3 regions of the Streptomyces sp. NPDC056987 genome follow, and region 3 is predicted to be linked to each of the others. Evidence: riboswitches for the same ligand, from Rfam matches in the RefSeq annotation. Region 3 holds a riboswitch; each other region holds the start of a gene.
The links. A riboswitch is a leader RNA that binds a small molecule or an ion and turns the genes downstream of it on or off. The one in region 3 is predicted to bind thiamine pyrophosphate.

Region 1 (5,898 bases), on a different contig from region 3:
TCACCACGACGCGGTCGGCGAGCGCGAACGCCTCTCCCTGGTCATGAGTGACGGCGAGTACCGTCGTCCCCAGCCGTCCGAAGAGGCCGCGCAGTTCGACGACGAGACGCTCGCGCAGGCTCCGGTCCAACTGGCCGAGCGGCTCGTCCAGCATCAGCAGCCGCGGCCGCGGCGCGAGCGCCCGGGCCAGGGCGACCCGTTGCTGCTCGCCGCCCGAGAGTGCCGCGACGGCCCGCCGTCCGGCCCCTGGCAGGCCCACGAGTCCGAGCAGTTCCTCGACCCGCCGGGCCTGCTCGTCGCGTGACGCGCCGCGCATCCGCAGGCCGAAGGCGATGTTGCCCGCCACGTCGCGCTGCGGGAAGAGCTGGTGGTCCTGGAACATCAGGCCGACGCCACGCCGGTGCACCGGCACGCCGGTCTGGTCGGCACCGTCGAGGGACACTCGCCCCCCGTCCGGTGCCTGGAGACCGGCCACGACGCGCAGCAGGGTCGACTTGCCACTGCCGCTCGGCCCGAGAACGCAGACGATCTCGTGTTCGGCGATCTCCAGATCGACCGCGTCGAGCGCGGCGTGCGCCGCGGTGCCGAACCGTACCGTGACGTCCGACAGGGTCAGCAAGGACATCAGAACTCTCCCGCGCGGTCGGTACGGATACGTTCCAGCGCCAGCAGCGACACGGCGCACACCACCATCAGAACCGTGGACAGCGCCATCGCCTGCCCGTAGTTGAGCTCGCCGGGTCGGCCCAGCAGCCGTGCCACGGCCACCGGGAGCGTCGGCCGGTCGGGGCGCGCGATAAAGACCGTCGCGCCGAACTCACCGAGCGAGACGGCGAAGGCGAACCCTGCCGCCACGAGCGTGGCCCGCCGTACCAGCGGCAGATCGACCTCCCGCCAGGCCCGCAGCGGGGACGCTCCGAGGACGGCTGCCGCCTCGCGCAGCCGCCCGTCCACCGCACGGAGCACCGGCAGCATGGTCCGTACGACGAAGGGAACGCCCACCAGCGCCTGGGCGAGCGGCACCAGGATCCATGAGGCCCGCAGATCCAGCGGCGGCTTGTCGAGCGTGATCAGGAAGCCGAAGCCGACGGTCACGGCGGAGACGCCGAGCGGCAGCATCAGCAGCGCGTCGAAGCCCCGTACGAGGCGTCCGGCGCGGCGGGTCAGCGCGGCTGCGGCCAGGCCGCCGACCACCACCGCGATGGCCGTGGCGACCAGCGCGTACCGCAGCGAGTTCCAGATGGCCTCCAGCGGCGGCACGAGGAAGGTGCCGCCGCTCGCGTCCACCGAGGCGAGCGCCCGGTAGTAGGCGAAGCCGTAGCCGCCAGGGCCGTCGAGGGAGCGCTCTACGAGCACCGCCAGCGGCAGCAGGATCAGCAGTGCGACCGTCGCGAGTACGCCGCCCAGCAGCACCCACTGCCCGGCGCCGCGCGGTCGACGCGCGGTCTGCTCGGGGTCGACGAGCCTGAGGGCGGTCTCCCGCCTCCGTACGGTTCCGGCGTGAACGGCGAGGATCACGCCGACCGCCGCGAACTGCACCAGCGTCAGCACGGCGGCGGTGGGCAGATCGAGGAGTTGCGCGGTCTGCCGGTAGATCTCGACCTCAAGGGTGGCGAAGCCGGGGCCACCGAGAATCTGCACGACGCCAAAAGAGGTGAAGGTGAAGAGGAAGACCATCAGCGCGGCGGCCGCGACGGCCGGAGCGAGCGCGGGCAGCGTCACGCGCCACCACGCCGCGAGACGCCCGGCGCCCAGTACGCGCGCGGCCTCCTCCTGGCGCGGGTCGAGCTGCGACCACAGGCCGCCCACGGTGCGTACGACCACCGCGTAGTTGAAGAAGACATGAGCGAGCAGGATCGCCCAGACAGTGGTGTCGAGCCGTACGCCCCACAGTTCGTCGAGGAGTCCACCGCGTCCGAGCAGCGCCAGGAAGGCGGTGCCGACGACGACAGTGGGCAGCACGAACGGCACGGTGACCACGGCGCGCAGAAGCTGCTTGCCCGGGAAGGCGAAGCGCGCGAAGACATAGGCGCCCGGCAGGGCGATCAGCAGGGTGAGCACGGTGGAGGCGAGCGCCTGCCATGTGGTGAACCAGAGGACGCCGAGGATGTCGGGGCGGCTCAGTACGTCGCCGACGCGGCCGAACTGCCACGCACCGTCCGTCGTGAAGCCGCGCCCGACGATCGCGGCCACGGGGTAGGCGAAGAAGACGGCGAAGAAAGCGACGGGCCCGGCCATGAGAGCGAGGCGTACGGCGCCTCCGTGCCCGCGCCGCCGCGCCCGCCGCTCCCGGCACCGCGAAGAGGTCAACAGACCGCCCCGTACGTCGCCCTGTTCGCCGCCCCGTCGTCGCAGGACGCCCCGCCGGGTCCGGCCGTCCTCCACGGCCCAGCCCTCGTCCTCGGTGGTTACTTCACTACGAGTGCCGACCACGACTGGATCCACTGCTCACGGTTGGCGGCGATCCGGTCGGGCGCCACGGTCTCGGGCCGGTCGACCGTCGCGCCGAACTTCGTGAAGAGCTCGGGGAGAGCGACGCCCTTGGCCACCGGATTGACAAACATGTTCAGCGGCATGTCCGCCTGGAACTTCTCACTGATCAGGAAGTCCAGCAGCGCCTTGCCACCGGCCTCGTTCTTCGCGCCGTCGAGCAGCCCGGCGAACTCGGTCTGCCGGAAGCAGGTCCCGGTGGCGACCCCCGTAGGGGCCTGCTGGGGCTGCGGCTTCGCGTACAGCACCTCTACGGGCGGGCTGGAGGCGTACGAGACGACCAGCGGCCGGTCGCCCTTGGCCTTCTCGCCGCCCGCGGAGCCGGAGAAGCTCTCGTTGTACGCCTGCTCCCAGCCGTCGACGACCTGGACTCCGTTGGCCTTGAGCTTCTTCCAGTAGTCCTGCCAGCCCTCCTCCCCGTAGCGCGCGACGGTGCCCAGGAGGAAGCCGAGACCGGGCGAGGACGTCGCGGCGTTCTCGGTGACGAGGAGGTTCTTGTACTGGGGCTTGATCAGGTCGTCGAAGGACTGCGGCGGCGCGAGCTTCTTGTCCGCGAAGTACTTCTTGTCATAGTTGACGCAGATGTCGCCGGTGTCGACCGGTGTCACCCGGTGCTTCTCCTTGTCGAGCCGCGCGCTCGCGTCGACACGGTCCAGGCCCTTTGCCTCGTACGGAGTGAACAGGCCATTGTCGAGTGCGCGGGAGAGCAGGGTGTTGTCGACGCCGAAGAACACGTCGCCCTGGGGTGATCCCTTGGTGAGGATCTCCTTGTTGAGTGCTTCGCCGGCGTCACCGCTCTTCAGGACCTTGACGGTGTAGCCGGTCTCCTTGGTGAACTCTTTCAGCACCGCGGGGGAGGCGTTGAACGAGTCGTGACTGACAAGGGTGACGGTCTTGGACTTCGTACCGTCGCTCCCCCCGTCGCCGGACGACGCGGAGCCGTCGGAGCCGCCGCACGCGGCAAGGGTGGCGACGCCGATCGCCGCGGCGATCGCGGCGGACGCCGCGCTTCTGGCGCCGGTACGGATACGGATGGTACCCACTGGTTTTCCTCCTGGGATGTCCAGGAGAAGACGCGGCCCCACCCGGGGCGGGCCGCTGGCGCGGACCGGTCCCCGGGCAGGGCGCAACAGCTTGAGTGATGTCCGAACTTCCTACCCAGAATGACCTGGGCAAGGTTCAGAGGGTCTGCGGCCGCTGCCCGTTCTCACGGACATGTGCCGCACTCTCAGCGCTGTGGCGCTCCCCTGTCGGAAAATATGCAATGTGTTTCGGGCCAAGGTTACCCCCAGGCCGCACTAGCGCTCCGTGGCGGCCAACTGTCCGCACGCACCGTCGATCTCCTGGCCCCGTGTGTCGCGTACGGTCACCGGTACGCCGTGTGCCGCGATCGCCTCGACGAACTTCTTCTCGTCCTCCGGGCGCGACGCCGTCCACTTCGAGCCGGGAGTGGGGTTGAGCGGGATCAGGTTGACGTGCACCCTCTTGCCCTTGAGGAGCCTGCCGAGCCGGTCGCCCCGCCACGCCTGGTCGTTGATGTCGCGAATCAGGGCGTACTCGATGGAGATCCGGCGGCCGGACTTCTCCGCGTACTCCCACGCGGCGTCCAGCACCTCCCGCACCTTCCAGCGTGTGTTGACCGGCACCAGGGTGTCGCGCAGTTCGTCGTCGGGAGCGTGCAGGGAGACCGCGAGCCGGCACTTGAAGCCCTCGTCGGCGAAGCGCAGCATCGCGGGCACCAACCCGACCGTCGAGACGGTGATCCCTCGCTGCGAGATACCCAGACCGTCCGGCTCAGGATCGGTGAGTCGGCGGATCGCGCCGACGACGCGCTTGTAGTTGGCGAGCGGCTCGCCCATGCCCATGAAGACGATGTTGGAGAGTCTCGCAGGGCCGCCGGCGACCTCACCGTCGCGCAGGGCACGCATCCCGTCGACGATCTGGTGGACGATCTCCGCGGTGGACAGGTTCCGGTCCAGACCGGCCTGGCCGGTCGCGCAGAAGGGGCAGTTCATCCCGCAGCCTGCCTGCGACGAGATGCACATGGTGACCCGGTCGGGATAGCGCATCAGCACGGACTCGACGAGGGTGCCGTCGTGCAGCCGCCAGAGCGTCTTACGGGTCGTGTCGTCGTCGCACGAGATGTGCCGCACCACCGACATCAGGTCGGGCAGCAGTTCCGTCGCGAGTTTCTGCCGCGCGGCGGCCGGGATGTCGGTCCACTGCTCGGGGTCGTGCGCGTAGCGCGCGAAGTAGTGCTGCGACAGTTGCTTGGCGCGGAACGCCTTCTCTCCGATGGCGGCGACGGCCTCGCGGCGCTCGGCGGGGGTGAGGTCGGCGAGATGCCGCGGGGGCTTCTTGGCTCCGCGCGGCGCGACGAAAGTGAGTTCTCCGGGTGCAGGCATGGTCCGTCCAGTGTCGCAGACGGCGCCCCGTGGCCCGTTCCCCGTATGCGGTGACATGGGAAAGGGGGCCGCCGCCCCGTGGGCGACGTACCCCCTCCTCTGCTGCGCGCTCCACGACCGCCGGCGCCCCGTACTGGGCGCCCGGTGCCGTACCGGCCACAGCCGCCCGTGTGCCTTGACAGGAAGCCCCCTGTGCTCTGCCGGGGCCCTGCCCGTCAGGACCCCACGAAGAGCACCAGAAGCAGCCAGACCACCGGCGCCGTGGGCAGCAGCGAGTCCAGCCGGTCCATGATCCCGCCGTGCCCCGGCAGCAGCGTGCCCATGTCCTTGATCCCCAGGTCGCGCTTGATCATGGACTCGCCGAGGTCGCCGAGCGTGGCGCTGGCCGCGACGGCCAGACCGATCAGCAGCCCCTGCCACCAGGCACCGCCGTCGATCAGGAACTCCATCAGGAGCGCGCCGGCCACCATCGCGAAGGTGACGGCGCCGCCGAGCCCCTCCCAGGTCTTGCCGGGGCTGATGCGCGGCGCGAGCTTGTGCGTACCGAAGCGCCAGCCGACGGCGTACGCGCCGGTGTCGCTGACGACGGTCAGCACGAGGAACATCAGCACGCGCTGCGAGCCGTCTCCCGCCGTGAGCATCATCGCGACGAAGGTCGCCAGGAACGGTACGTAGAACGCGGCGAAGACCCCTGCGGTGACGTCCTTGAGGTAACCCTCGGGCGGCTCCGTCATCCGCCAGATCAGCACGGCGAGCGCGGTGAGGGCCATCGCGACCCAGGCGCCCTCCGCGCCGCGCGCGTATCCGGCGACGACCATCGCGGCGCCACCCACCGCCAGCGGCACGAGTGGTGCCTTGATGCCCTTCTTCTCGTCGAGCCGTGAGGTGAGCTCCCACAGCCCCACGACCACGGCGATCGCGATGACGCCGACGAACACGGCCTTGACGATGAAGAGCGACGCGGCGACCACCGCGCCGAGCCCGACACCGACCCCTATGGCCG
Region 2 (5,898 bases), on a different contig from region 3:
CGCGCGGACCAGCGCCAGCAGCGCGACCGCGTCGAGCGGCCGGTCCTCGGGGTCACGGGCGGTCGCCGCGGCGACCAGCCGGTCCAGCTCCGGGGCGAGCCCGGGAACGGCGGCGGACGGGGCCGGCACGTCCTCGTTGAGATGGCGGTAGAGGACCTGCGCGGGGGTGTCCCCGGAGTGCGGCTTGGCACCGGTCAGCATCTCGTGCAGGACGACCCCGCAGGCGTACACATCGACGCGGGTGTCGGACGTGCCGTACTCGATCTGCTCCGGCGCGAGGTACGAGACCGTGCCGAGGACGGTCCCGGTGGTGTTGGTCACCTCCCCGACGCCCCTGACCAGCCCGAAGTCGGCGACCTTGACCCGGCCGTCGTCCCCTATCAGCACGTTCTCCGGCTTCATGTCCCGGTGGACGAACCCGGCCCGGTGCGCGGCGCCGAGCGCGGCGAGCACCGGCTCCAGGATGTCCAGCGCGGCCCGCGGGCGCAGCGCCCCGCGCTCCCGTACGACATCGCGCAGGGTGCACCCGGCGACGTACTCCATCGCCAGGTAGACGTACGCGCCCTCCGCGCCCTGGTCGAAGACCGCGACCACATTGGGGTGCGCCAGCCGCGCCACCGACTTGGCCTCGCGGATGAACCGCTCCACGAAGGAGACGTCCGCCGCGAGCGCCGGATGCATCACCTTGAGCGCCAGGACCCGGTCGAGCCGGGTGTCCACGGCCCGGTAGACCGTGGCCATGCCGCCGACCGCGATCCGCGCCTCGACGCGGTAACGGCCGTCGAGCACCTGCCCGACGATGGGGTCCTGAAGGGTCGTATCCACGCCGGTGAGTCTACGAGTCACCGCCGACACTCCCGAAGCCCCGGTCGGAGCGGGCGCACGACTGAAGCCGACCTGTGACAGGCCTCCCGGAGCGCCGTTACGCACCGGACGCGCCTCGGCCCCGTACGCGTGTGGCGCGCCGGGCGGTTCAGAAGCAGGGCCGCTCCGGGTCGAGCGCCGCCACCCCGTCCACCGGGGAGGACGCCTCCGCGAAGTGGCGGCGCGGGATCCGGCCCGCCCGCCGCGCCAGCCGGCCCGCCGCCACCGCGTGCCGCATCGCCTCGGCCATCAGCACCGGCTCCTGGGCGCGGGTGACCGCGGACGCCAGCATCACCGCGGCGCACCCCAGCTCCATCGCGAGCGCGGCGTCCGACGCGGTGCCCGCGCCCGCGTCCAGGATCACCGGGACGCCGGCGCGCTCCACGATGAGCTGGAAGTTGTGCGGGTTGCGGATGCCGAGCCCGGAGCCGATGGGCGAGCCGAGCGGCATGATCGCCGCGCACCCCACGTCCTCCAGCTTCGCCGCCAGGACCGGGTCGTCGTTGGTGTACGGCAGGACGGTGAACCCGTCGTCCACGAGGGTCTCCGCGGCGTCCAGCAGCTCCACCGGGTCGGGCAGCAGGGTGCGCTCGTCCGCGACGACCTCCAGCTTGATCCACTCGGTGCCGAGCGCCTCCCGGGCCAGGCGCGCGGTGAGGACGGCCTCGCCGGCGGTGAAGCAGCCCGCCGTGTTGGGCAGCGGGCGGATGCCGAGCCGGTCCAGCACGGAGAGCACGGACCCCTGCACGGTGGGGTCGAGTCGGCGCATCGCGACCGTGGTGAGTTCGGTGCCGGAGGCGATCAGCGAGCGTTCGAGGACATCGAGGCTGGGCGCCCCGCCCGTCCCCATGATCAGCCGGGAGGCGAACGTGGTGGAGCCGATGGTGAGCAGATCGTCGGCCATGTCCGTCAGCCTCCCTGGACGGCGGTGAGTACTTCGACCCGGTCGCCGTCGCTGAGCGCGGTGCCGGACCAGCGGGTACGGGGGACCACCGTCTCGTTGACGGCGGCGGCCACCCCGGAGCGCGCCGGGGTGAGGGTCGCGACGACGGTGTCGAGGGTGGTCGCGGCGGCGAACTCGCGTCGCTCGCCGTTGACGGAGACATGCATCACGGTGGTGTTCATGCGGACTGCTCCACAGGGGCGGCCGCGGACGCGCCGGACGCGGCCGCGGTGGCGGGAGTGGTGGACGTGCCGGACGCGCCGGCGGAGAAGCGCAGCGGGGTGAAGGGCGCCGCCTCGGGCGGGAGTTCACCCGTCGTCAGGACCGTGGCCAGGACATCGCCGGTGACCGGCGTCAGCAGGACCCCGTTGCGGTAGTGGCCGGTGGCCAGCGACAGACCCGGCAGCACGGTCGGCCCGAGCAGCGGCGCGTTGTCCGGCGAGCCGGGGCGCAGCCCGGCGCGGGTCTCGGTGAGCGGCAGCTCGGTGATGCCGGGCACCAGCTCGTGCGCGTCGCGCAGCAGCTCGTACACCCCGCCCGCCGTGACCGTCGTGTCCCAGCCCAGTTCCTCACTGGTCGCGCCGACGACCAGCTCGCCGTTCTCGCGCGGCACCAGATAGACTTGGCCGCCCCGCACCACGGCCCGTACCGTCCGAGACAGGAAGGGCCCGTGGCGGCGCGGCATCGTCAGGCGCAGGACCTGCCCCTTGACGGGCCGTACGGGCGGCACCGCCTCCGGGGGCACGCCCGCCAGCCTGCCGCTGAGGCTGCCGCCCGCCAGCACCACCCGGTCCGCGGCGAGCGCGCCGCCGTCGGCGAGGACGGCGCCCGCGGCCCGGTCCCGTACGACGGTGAGCTCCCGGGCCCAGGCGCGGTGGAAGACCACCCCGGCCCGCTCGCACGCCGTGAGGAGCGCCGCCGCGAGCCGGCGCGGGTCGATCTGGTGGTCGCCGTCGACCCGCAGGCCCCCGCGAACCCCCGGCGCCAGCATCGGCTCCAGACGCCGGCACTCGCGCCCCGTCAGCCACTCGGAGGCCAGCCCCGAGCGCCGCTGCAGCGCGTGCAGTTCGCGGAGCTGCGCTCGGTCGTCGGAGTCCAGGGCCACCGCGAGCGTGCCGCACGCCCGGTACCCGGTGTCCCGGCCGCTCGCCTCCTCCAGCTCCGCGACGAACGCCGGATACCGCCCGGCGGAGGCGAGATTGAGCCCGAGCAGGGTCTGCTCGCCGTGGTGCAGCTCGGTGACGGCGGCGAGCATGCCCGCCGCGACCCCCGCCGCGCCGCCGCCCGGGTCCGGGTCGGCGACGGCGGTACGCAGCCCGCGGAGGGCCGCGCGCCAGGCCGTGACCAGACCGATGATCCCGCCGCCGACGACCAGGACGTCGTACCCCGTGGGGGATGGCGGTGTGCGGGATGTCGGTGTGCGGGACGATGACCGTGTGGGTGCGTGCATGGGCGTCCAGCCCCTCCCTTCGCCGGCATGACCCGGATCAGGTTCGTACGGTCGGAGGCCGCTCCAGCCTCCCTCTCAGCCCGGTGCGTCCGGACTCCCGCGAGGTAGTGTCGACCGCCAGACTAACGCGCCGTCCACCAGGTCGTAAGGGAGCGTCACCATGGCCCGCTCGTTGGACGGACTCGTCCTCTCACCCGTCGCCGACCAGGCCCCGGGCCAGGTCGGGACCCGTACCCGCTTCGTCTACCACGAGGAGGACGGCCGTATCTGGGCCTCCTACGAAGGCGGCGACGTGGTCCGCGGCCACCTCGTGGGAACGCGTACCGGCGACCGTCTCGACTTCCGCTACGTCCAGTTGAGGCAGGGCGGCGAGACGTCCTCGGGGCACTGCGTCTCCACCGTCGTCGACCTCCCCGACGGCCGGGTCCGGCTGGAGGAGAGCTGGGAGTGGGAGTCCCGGGAAGGCAGCGGGACGAGCGTCGTGGAGGAGCTGCCCGCCGGCGCTCCGGTGGTTGTCTGATCACCGCCGCCCTACCTGTCCGCGACCTCTAAGGTGACCGGGTGAGCGAACAGCGGCAGGCACACGGACGTGACGGGCACGAGGGGTGGGACCCGCGCGACGGGCGGCCGGACGAGCCCGGGGTGGTCGTCGTCGGCGCGGGCATGGCGGGGGTGCGGACCGCCGTCGCCCTGCGCGAGAAGGGATACGGCGGCCGGATCACCCTGATCGGCGCGGAACCCCACCCGCCCTACGACCGGCCCCCGCTCTCCAAGGCGATCCTGCTCGGCACGGCCGAAGGGTCCGCCTTCGACATCGACTTCGGGGCCCTCTCCGTCGACCTCAGGCTCGGCCTGGAAGCCACCGGGCTGCGCCCGTCCGACCGGGAGCTGGACACCACCGCCGGGCCCGTCCCGTACGACGTGCTGGTCATCGCCACCGGCGCCGAACCCGCCGTACTGCCCGGCACGGAGGGCGTGCCCGGGGTCCACCCGCTGCGCACGCTCGACGACGCCGTGCGGCTGCGCCCCGTACTGGAGCGGCGGCGGCAGGTCGTCGTCGTGGGCGCCGGCTGGATCGGCGCGGAGTTCACCACCGCCGCCCGTGAGGCCGGGTGCGTGGTGACCGTCGTGGAGGCGGCCGACCGGCCCCTCGCGGGCGCCCTGCCCGCCGAGGTCGCCGCCCCCATGACCGACTGGTACGCGGAGAGCGGCGCCGAACTGCTGACGGGCACCGGTGTGGCCGCCGTCGAGCCGGGCACGGTGATCCTCGCGGACGGCCGCCGGCTCGCCGCGGACGCGGTGGTCGTCGGCATCGGCGCACGGCCCGCGACGGCCTGGCTCGCGGGCTCCGGCATCGCGCTCGGCGCGGACGGCTCGATCACCGCGGACGAACGGCTGCGCACCTCGCTGCCGGACGTGTACGCGGTCGGTGACTGCGCCTCCTTCCCGTCCGCGCGCTACGGCGAACGGCTCCTCGTCCACCACTGGGACAACGCGCTCCAGGGGCCGCTCACGGTCGCCGCGCAGGCCGTCGGGGAGACCGACCCGGTCTACGATCCGGTGCCGTACTTCTGGTCGGAGCAGTTCGGCCGGTTCGTCCAGTACGCGGGCCACCACGGGGCGGCCGACACCCTGGTACGGCGCGGCGACCCCGCGGGGGCGTCCTGGTCGGCGGTCTGGCTGCGCGACGGCGTCCTGGTGGCCCTGCTGGCCGTGGGGCGCCCCCGCGACCTGGCCCAGGGCCGCAAGCTGATCGAGGCGGGCGCGCGCCTCGACCGGGAGCTGACGGCCGACCCGGCGGTACCGCTGCGCAAGGCGGTCCGCTGAGCCGTCCGGCGGGCGGTCCGGGTCCGTTGTGCCCTGGTTTCCACCCCGTCCGGGGTGGCTCGGGGTGCCCGGTGTCAGTCCGGGATGGCACGCTTGTCCTGTGACCGAGATTGACGCAAAGATCGATGCTCTCGTCCCCGCCTGGCTTCACCTGCCCGATATCGCCGAAATGCTCGGTGTCGAGGTGACGCGCGTGCGGCAGTTGGTGAAGGAAGGCCAGCTCATCGCCGTGCGCCGGGGCGAGAACAGGACGCTCCAGGTTCCCGCCGCCTTCATCGACGGCACCAAGGTCGTCAAGGGGCTCGCCGGCACCCTGACGCTCCTGAGGGACGACCACTTCACCGACGAAGAGATGCTTGAGTGGCTCTTCACCCCCGACCCCAGCCTGCCCGGCACCCCCGCGCAGGCGCTCAGCGAGAATCGCGGTACGGAGGTGAAGCGCCGGGCTCAGGCGCTCGCCGTCTGACGGCCTCATCATCCGGGGACGGGCGGCGCCCGCCGCCGCCCGTCCAGGAAGTCACGTAGCTCCACACACAGCTCCGCGAGCGGTTCCGGACGCGGTTCCGGATGCGGTTTGCGGACGCGGATCCAACGGGGGGACCTTCCCATGCCCACGCCCCACGAGGCACTGTCCGACGCCCGGCTCTACCTGTGCGTGGACGCCCGCAAACGGCAGGGGGACCTCCCCGAGTTCCTCGACGCCGTGCTGGCCTCCGGCGTGGACATCGTCCAGCTCCGCGACAAGGACATGGAGGCGGCCGAGGAACTGGACCACCTCCGGGTCTTCGCGGACGCCTGCCGCCGCCACGGCAGG
Region 3 (5,898 bases):
CGTCGTCAGCGGACGGGCGTCGATCACGGTCGGTGCGGAGACCACGCAGGTCAGCCGCGGCAGCGTCGTCTACGTACCGGCCGGGGCCGCGCACAAGTTCCACCACATCACGGAGGATCTGCGGGTGATGGTGGTGTTCTCACCGCCCGAGGGATGACCCTCAGATGTGTCTCAGGGTCGGATCAGGGGAGAGCGGGGGCTGTGGGGCCACCGCGGGCGCTGCCGCGGCTCTAGCATCGAAGACGTACAGCGGATACATCACGACTCGGTGAAGCGAGGTAGGGACGATGGCGGTTCGGGAGATGTTCACGGGCATGCCCTGGTGGGTCAAGTGGATCGCGGTGCCCGCGATCGCCATCGTGGTCTTCGGCGGGCTGATCATCAGCCTGCTCGCGTTCGTGATCGGCCTGCTGTTCAAGGTGCTGATATTCGTCGCCCTGGTCGGCGGACTGATCTACGTCGTACGGAAGTTCACGGCGTCGTCCTCGTCGCGCGGTGACTGGTAGGGCTGTCAGTCCATACGGCTGTTAGCCCGCCCGAGGGAAAGGTGAAGGGGAAACCAACCCCCGCCCCGACCTGCCCCTAGAGTGGCTCACCTCTGCCGCACCCGGCGGGCCTCCGGCCCGTCAGCACGCCTGGGGGTGATCTTTGGTCACAGCTACATCCGCCGCGGCTCCCACCCTGATCGGATCGGTGCGGCGGGCGCTGCGACTGCTGGAGTCGGTGGGAGCCCATCCCCACGGAGCCACCGCGAAACAGCTCGCGCGGGAAGCGGGGCTCGCCCTCCCCACCGCCTATCACCTGCTGCGCACCCTCACCTACGAGGGCTATCTCCGCCGCGAGAGGGGCGTCTTCGTTCTCGGGGACGCCGCCCAGCGGCTGGTGTGCGCCGGAGCCGCCCGGAGCCGCCGCGCCACCCTCGCCGAGGTCCTCGGCCGACTGCGCGACGCGCTCGGCGTCCCCGTGTACTTCGCGGTCTACCACGAGGGCGAGATGGACCTCCTCTGCGTGGCCGACAGTCCCGCGTGCCCCGCGGTCGACGCCCGCGCCGACTTCCGCGCGACCGCCCATGCCCACGCGATCGGCCAGTGTCTGCTGAGCCAGCTCGACGAGGCGTCCCGCCGGGACCACCTGGACCGCTATCCCGTCCGCCCGCTCACCCCGTACTCGGTACGGGACCGGAGCACCCTGCTGGAGCGTCTCGACTCGCTGGGGCGGATGGAACCGGTCGTGGCCCGCCAGGAGTACCGGCTCGGGACGGTATGCGCCGCCGTGCCGATCACTGTCGGATCCGCCGCGGCCGCGCTGGCCATTTCTATACCGCTCCGTCAACAGGAACGACTGCTTCCGGCGGCCGAGCGGTTACGCAGAGAGATCGGATCCCTGCTGACCTCGCAAATCCTCTCTATCAGTATCTGAAAAATTACTCCTTGTGATCTGCTAGCGCTTACAGGACTATGGCGTCAAGAGGGTCAACGGGGATCATTCCCAGCCACTGTTCCATCTACTCCGGAGTACAACGATGCGCGAGTCGGTCCAGGCCGAGGTCCTGATGAGCTTCCTCGTCTCCGAGGAGCTGTCGTTCCGTATCCCGGTGGAACTCCACTACAAGGTGGCTGATCCGTACGCGGTGCGCATGACGTTCCATCTGCCCGGCGACGCGCCTGTGACCTGGACTTTCGGCCGCGAGCTGCTGCTCGACGGCATCAACACGCCCAGCGGGGACGGGGATGTGCACATCTCGCCGACGACGCCCGAGGACCTGTCCGACGTCCATATGCGGCTCCAGGTCGGCGACGACCACGCGCTCTTCCGGGTCAGTGCCGCGCCGCTGGTGGCCTTCCTGGACCGTACGGACCGGTTGGTTCCGCTCGGCCAGGAGCGCACGCTCAGCGACTTCGAGGACAGTCTTGAGGAGGAGCTGGGCCGCATCCTCGCCGAGGAGAACGCCGGCTGAGGGCTTGTTGAGGGGGCCGTCCGGGTGATTCCGGTGTCCGGGGTGTCCACGGGACCCCGCAAGGGTACGGGCGGCCCCGCGGGCCGCTCAGGACCTCTCCGGAGCCGCTCCGGAGAGGCTCGCCCGCCCTACTTCTTGCGGCGGCGGCCCCTGCTGCCCGGGGCGCGCGTGGGCGGGGCAGGCACCAGCATCCCCGGCTCCAGAGGTCCGGGACCAGGCCCCGCCCCAGGTCCCGCGCCCGGTCCCGGAGAGGCGGGCTGCGTGGACGGAGCCGGGGGGTTCTCCGGGACGGACCGGTCGGCGGAGACCACCAGCGCCGCCAGCGCCGTGGTCACCGGCACCGACGCGACCAGACCGATCGACCCCACCAGCGTCCGTACGATCTCCTCCGCCACCAGCTCACTGTTGGCGACCGTCCCCACGCTCGACTGCGCGATGGAGAAGAGCAGCAGGAGCGGCAGCGCGGCGCCCGCGTAGGCCAGCACCAGTGTGTTGACCACGGACGCGATGTGGTCCCGGCCGATCCGGATGCCCGCCCGGTACAGCGCCCGCGGCCCCATCGTCGGATCCGCCTGGCGCAGCTCCCACACTGCCGAGGTCTGCGTCACCGTCACATCGTCCAGCACGCCGAGCGAACCGATGATCACGCCGGCGAGCAGGAGACCGCTCATGTCGATCTCTGGGTAGAGACCGTGGATCAGCCCCGTGCTGTCGTCGGTGTTGCCGGTCAGGCTCGCCCAGCCGATGAAGAGCGACCCCAGCAGTCCGATCAGCAGCAGCGAGATCAGGGTGCCGAGCACCGCCACCGAGGTGCGGGCCGTCAACCCGTGACACAGATACAGCGCGACCAGCATGATCGCGCTCGCCCCCACCACCGCCACCACCAGCGGATTCGAGCCCTGGAGGATCGCCGGCAGGATGAACAGGGTCAGGATCGCGAACGAGACCACGAGCGCCACCAGCGCCATGACCCCCCGCATCCGCCCCACCACGATCACCGCGATCGCGAAGATCCCCGCCAGCAGCGTCAGCGGGAACTGGCGGTCCACATCGGACACCGAGTACTGGAGATCACGGGGCGCGTCCGGTGCGTAGGCGACCACAACGCCCTGTTTCACGTGAAACTGCCGTGGCGCGTCCGGCTGGACGATCTCGATGAAGGTGTGGCCCTTCTCCTTGCCGCTCTTCAGCTCGACCGTCGCCTTCTTGCACTCGCCGGTCTCCTCCCGCACCGCCTCGCGGCCCTGCGGCGTCGAGGTGTCACCGGTCGAAGGGACCTGGGAGGCGTTCACGTCCTTGCAGGCGACCCGCTCGACCTGGACCACCTGGCCGTCGAAGGTCTGCCGGTCGAAGCCCACACCCGTCCGCTCGTGCGCGGGCGCACCGCCCGGCCAGAGCACGGCGAGCCCGACCACCACGGCGGCCGCGAACGGAATCAGCACCGCCGCGATCACCTTGCGGAGGTGCCGGGAGACCGGCGCGGCGGGGCCATGACTGTGCGAGTGGCCGTGTGCGTGGCCGTCCGATTCGTGGGTCTGCATGGGTGGTGTCACCGACCGATCATCGCAAGAAGGCGGAGGAAGCGCGGGGCCCTCTGTTCAGCGCGCCCGATCTGACGCTAGCGTGGAGGCACCTTTGCACACGCGGGAGCTCGGAGCACCGGGCTGAGAGGGCGCTGACGTGTAGTCCCGGGGACGAGTCCCCGGACACCTGCGCTGCGCCGACCGCTGAACCTGTTACCGGGTAATGCCGGCGTAGGGAGTAGGTCTCATGACCGTTCAGGACGCACACACGCCTGCCTCCGGCTCGGAGGACACCAGCACGGACACCAGCACGGACACCGGCGCGGATCCGGCCCTCCGGGGCGGGACCGAGGGCGGACGGCCCATCGGCTGGCACAAGGGATACATCGAGGGTTCCCGCCCCGATCTCCGGGTGCCGGTCCGCCAGGTCCACCTCACCAACGGCGAGGACGTCACGCTGTACGACACCTCGGGGCCGTACACCGACCCCGAGGTCGTCACCGACGTGCGCCGCGGACTCGCGCCGCTGCGGGAGAACTGGATCATCGGCCGCGGCGACACCGAGGAGTACGCGGGCCGGCCACCGCGACCCGAGGACGACGGGCTCAAGCACACTTCCCCGCGCGGAGGGCTGCTACGGAGCGGAGCGGCGGCCGATCTGCGGGGACTTGACGCGGTCTTCCCCGGTCGGCCGCGCCAGCCCCGCCGGGGCCGCGAGGGCCGCGCCGTCACCCAACTCGCGTACGCCCGCCGCGGGGAGATCACGCCGGAGATGGAGTACGTCGCGATCCGCGAGAACGTCTCCCCGGAGACCGTCCGCGAGGAGATCGCCGCGGGCCGCGCCGTACTGCCGGCCAACGTCAACCACCCGGAGATCGAGCCGATGATCATCGGCAAGCGGTTCCTGGTGAAGGTCAACGCCAACATCGGCAACTCCGCGGTCACCTCCTCCATCGAGGAGGAGGTGGACAAGATGACATGGGCGACCCGCTGGGGCGCCGACACGGTCATGGACCTCTCCACCGGGCGCAACATCCACACCACCCGCGAGTGGGTGCTGCGCAACTCCCCCGTGCCCATCGGCACCGTGCCGCTCTACCAGGCGCTCGAAAAGGTCGACGGCAAGGCCGAGGAGCTGACCTGGGAGATCTACAAGGACACCGTGATCGAACAGGCCGAGCAGGGCGTCGACTACATGACGGTCCATGCCGGTGTCCTGCTGCGGTACGTGCCGCTCACGGCCCGCCGCAAGACCGGCATCGTCTCGCGCGGCGGTTCCATCATGGCCGCGTGGTGTCTCGCGCACCACAAGGAGTCGTTCCTGTACGAGAACTTCGACGAGCTGTGCGAGATCCTCGCCGCGTACGACGTGACGTACTCCCTCGGCGACGGGCTGCGGCCGGGCTCCATCGCGGACGCCAACGACGAGGCGCAGTTCGCCGAGTTGCGCACGCTGGGCGAGCTGAACTCGATCGCCAAGAGCCACCACGTACAGACGATGATCGAGGGCCCCGGGCATGTCCCGATGCACAAGATCAAGGAGAACATCGACCTCCAGCAGGAGATCTGCGAGGAGGCGCCGTTCTACACGCTCGGCCCGCTGACCACCGATGTGGCTCCGGCGTACGACCACATCACCTCCGGGATCGGCGCGGCGATGATCGCGTGGTGGGGGACGGCGATGCTCTGCTACGTCACCCCCAAGGAACACCTCGGCCTGCCGGACCGCGACGACGTGAAGACGGGCGTCATCACGTACAAGATCGCGGCCCATGCGGCGGATCTCGCGAAGGGCCACCCGGGGGCGCAGGAGTGGGACGACGCGCTGTCGGACGCCCGGTTCGAGTTCCGATGGGAGGACCAGTTCAACCTGGCGCTCGATCCGGACACGGCACGGGAGTTCCATGACGAGACGCTGCCGGCGGAGCCGGCGAAGACGGCTCATTTCTGCTCGATGTGCGGGCCCAAGTTCTGCTCGATGAAGATCTCGCAGGACATCCGGCGCAAGCACGGCGGCGAGCCGGCGAGCGGCGCGCACGACACGGGCGGCACGGATGGCACGGACCGTGCGGACGGCACGGACCCTGCGGGCCGTGCGTCGGCCGACGAGATCGAGGCGGGCATGGCGGAGAAGTCCAAGGAGTTCGCCGCGGCCGGCAACCGGGTCTATCTGCCGCTGGTCGACTGACCGCTCCCGCGCCGGGCCGCTCGGAGGGCCGGATCTCTGTCCCAGGGCCGGGCCCCGCGCCCCGCCCCGGGTCCGGCGTCGGTCATGACGCGACCGAGCGGCCCGGACCACCTGCCGGGGTCATTCCGGCCGGTGCTCCGGGCCGCCGAAGTCGGGGCTGGTGAAGTCCGGACCACTGAAGTCCGGGCTGCTGAAGTTCGGCCGCTGTCCGGCGGAGGAGCCCTCGTCGG

Region 1: it holds a riboswitch for thiamine pyrophosphate, as region 3 does, so the genes downstream of both, ACFTZC_RS23005 (thiamine ABC transporter substrate binding subunit) here and thiC (phosphomethylpyrimidine synthase ThiC) in region 3, are expected to answer to the same signal.
Region 2: it holds a riboswitch for thiamine pyrophosphate, as region 3 does, so the genes downstream of both, thiO (glycine oxidase ThiO) here and thiC (phosphomethylpyrimidine synthase ThiC) in region 3, are expected to answer to the same signal.

What each region holds. Positions count from the first base shown of each region.
Region 1 covers NZ_JBHURV010000020.1:75,135-81,032, reverse strand. The annotation lists gene ACFTZC_RS23015 (ABC transporter ATP-binding protein) at 1-625, opposite strand, end outside; gene ACFTZC_RS23010 (ABC transporter permease) at 625-2,238, opposite strand; gene ACFTZC_RS23005 (thiamine ABC transporter substrate binding subunit) at 2,409-3,533, opposite strand; TPP riboswitch at 3,624-3,749, opposite strand; gene rlmN (23S rRNA (adenine(2503)-C(2))-methyltransferase RlmN) at 3,789-4,895, opposite strand; gene ACFTZC_RS22995 (phosphatidate cytidylyltransferase) at 5,111-5,898, opposite strand, start outside.
Region 2 covers NZ_JBHURV010000007.1:5,183-11,080, reverse strand. The annotation lists gene pknB (Stk1 family PASTA domain-containing Ser/Thr kinase) at 1-825, opposite strand, end outside; gene ACFTZC_RS10430 (thiazole synthase) at 974-1,768, opposite strand; gene thiS (sulfur carrier protein ThiS) at 1,774-1,974, opposite strand; gene thiO (glycine oxidase ThiO) at 1,986-3,257, opposite strand; TPP riboswitch at 3,255-3,368, opposite strand; gene ACFTZC_RS10415 (hypothetical protein) at 3,418-3,777, shown strand; gene ACFTZC_RS10410 (NAD(P)/FAD-dependent oxidoreductase) at 3,921-5,084, shown strand; gene ACFTZC_RS10405 (Rv2175c family DNA-binding protein) at 5,185-5,550, shown strand; gene thiE (thiamine phosphate synthase) at 5,692-5,898, shown strand, end outside.
Region 3 covers NZ_JBHURV010000033.1:22,691-28,588, forward strand. The annotation lists gene ACFTZC_RS30875 (cupin domain-containing protein) at 1-157, shown strand, start outside; gene ACFTZC_RS30880 (DUF5326 family protein) at 288-506, shown strand; gene ACFTZC_RS30885 (IclR family transcriptional regulator) at 649-1,419, shown strand; gene ACFTZC_RS30890 (SsgA family sporulation/cell division regulator) at 1,523-1,957, shown strand; gene ACFTZC_RS30895 (YibE/F family protein) at 2,086-3,498, opposite strand; TPP riboswitch at 3,591-3,735, shown strand; gene thiC (phosphomethylpyrimidine synthase ThiC) at 3,728-5,668, shown strand; gene ACFTZC_RS30905 (hypothetical protein) at 5,789-5,898, opposite strand, start outside.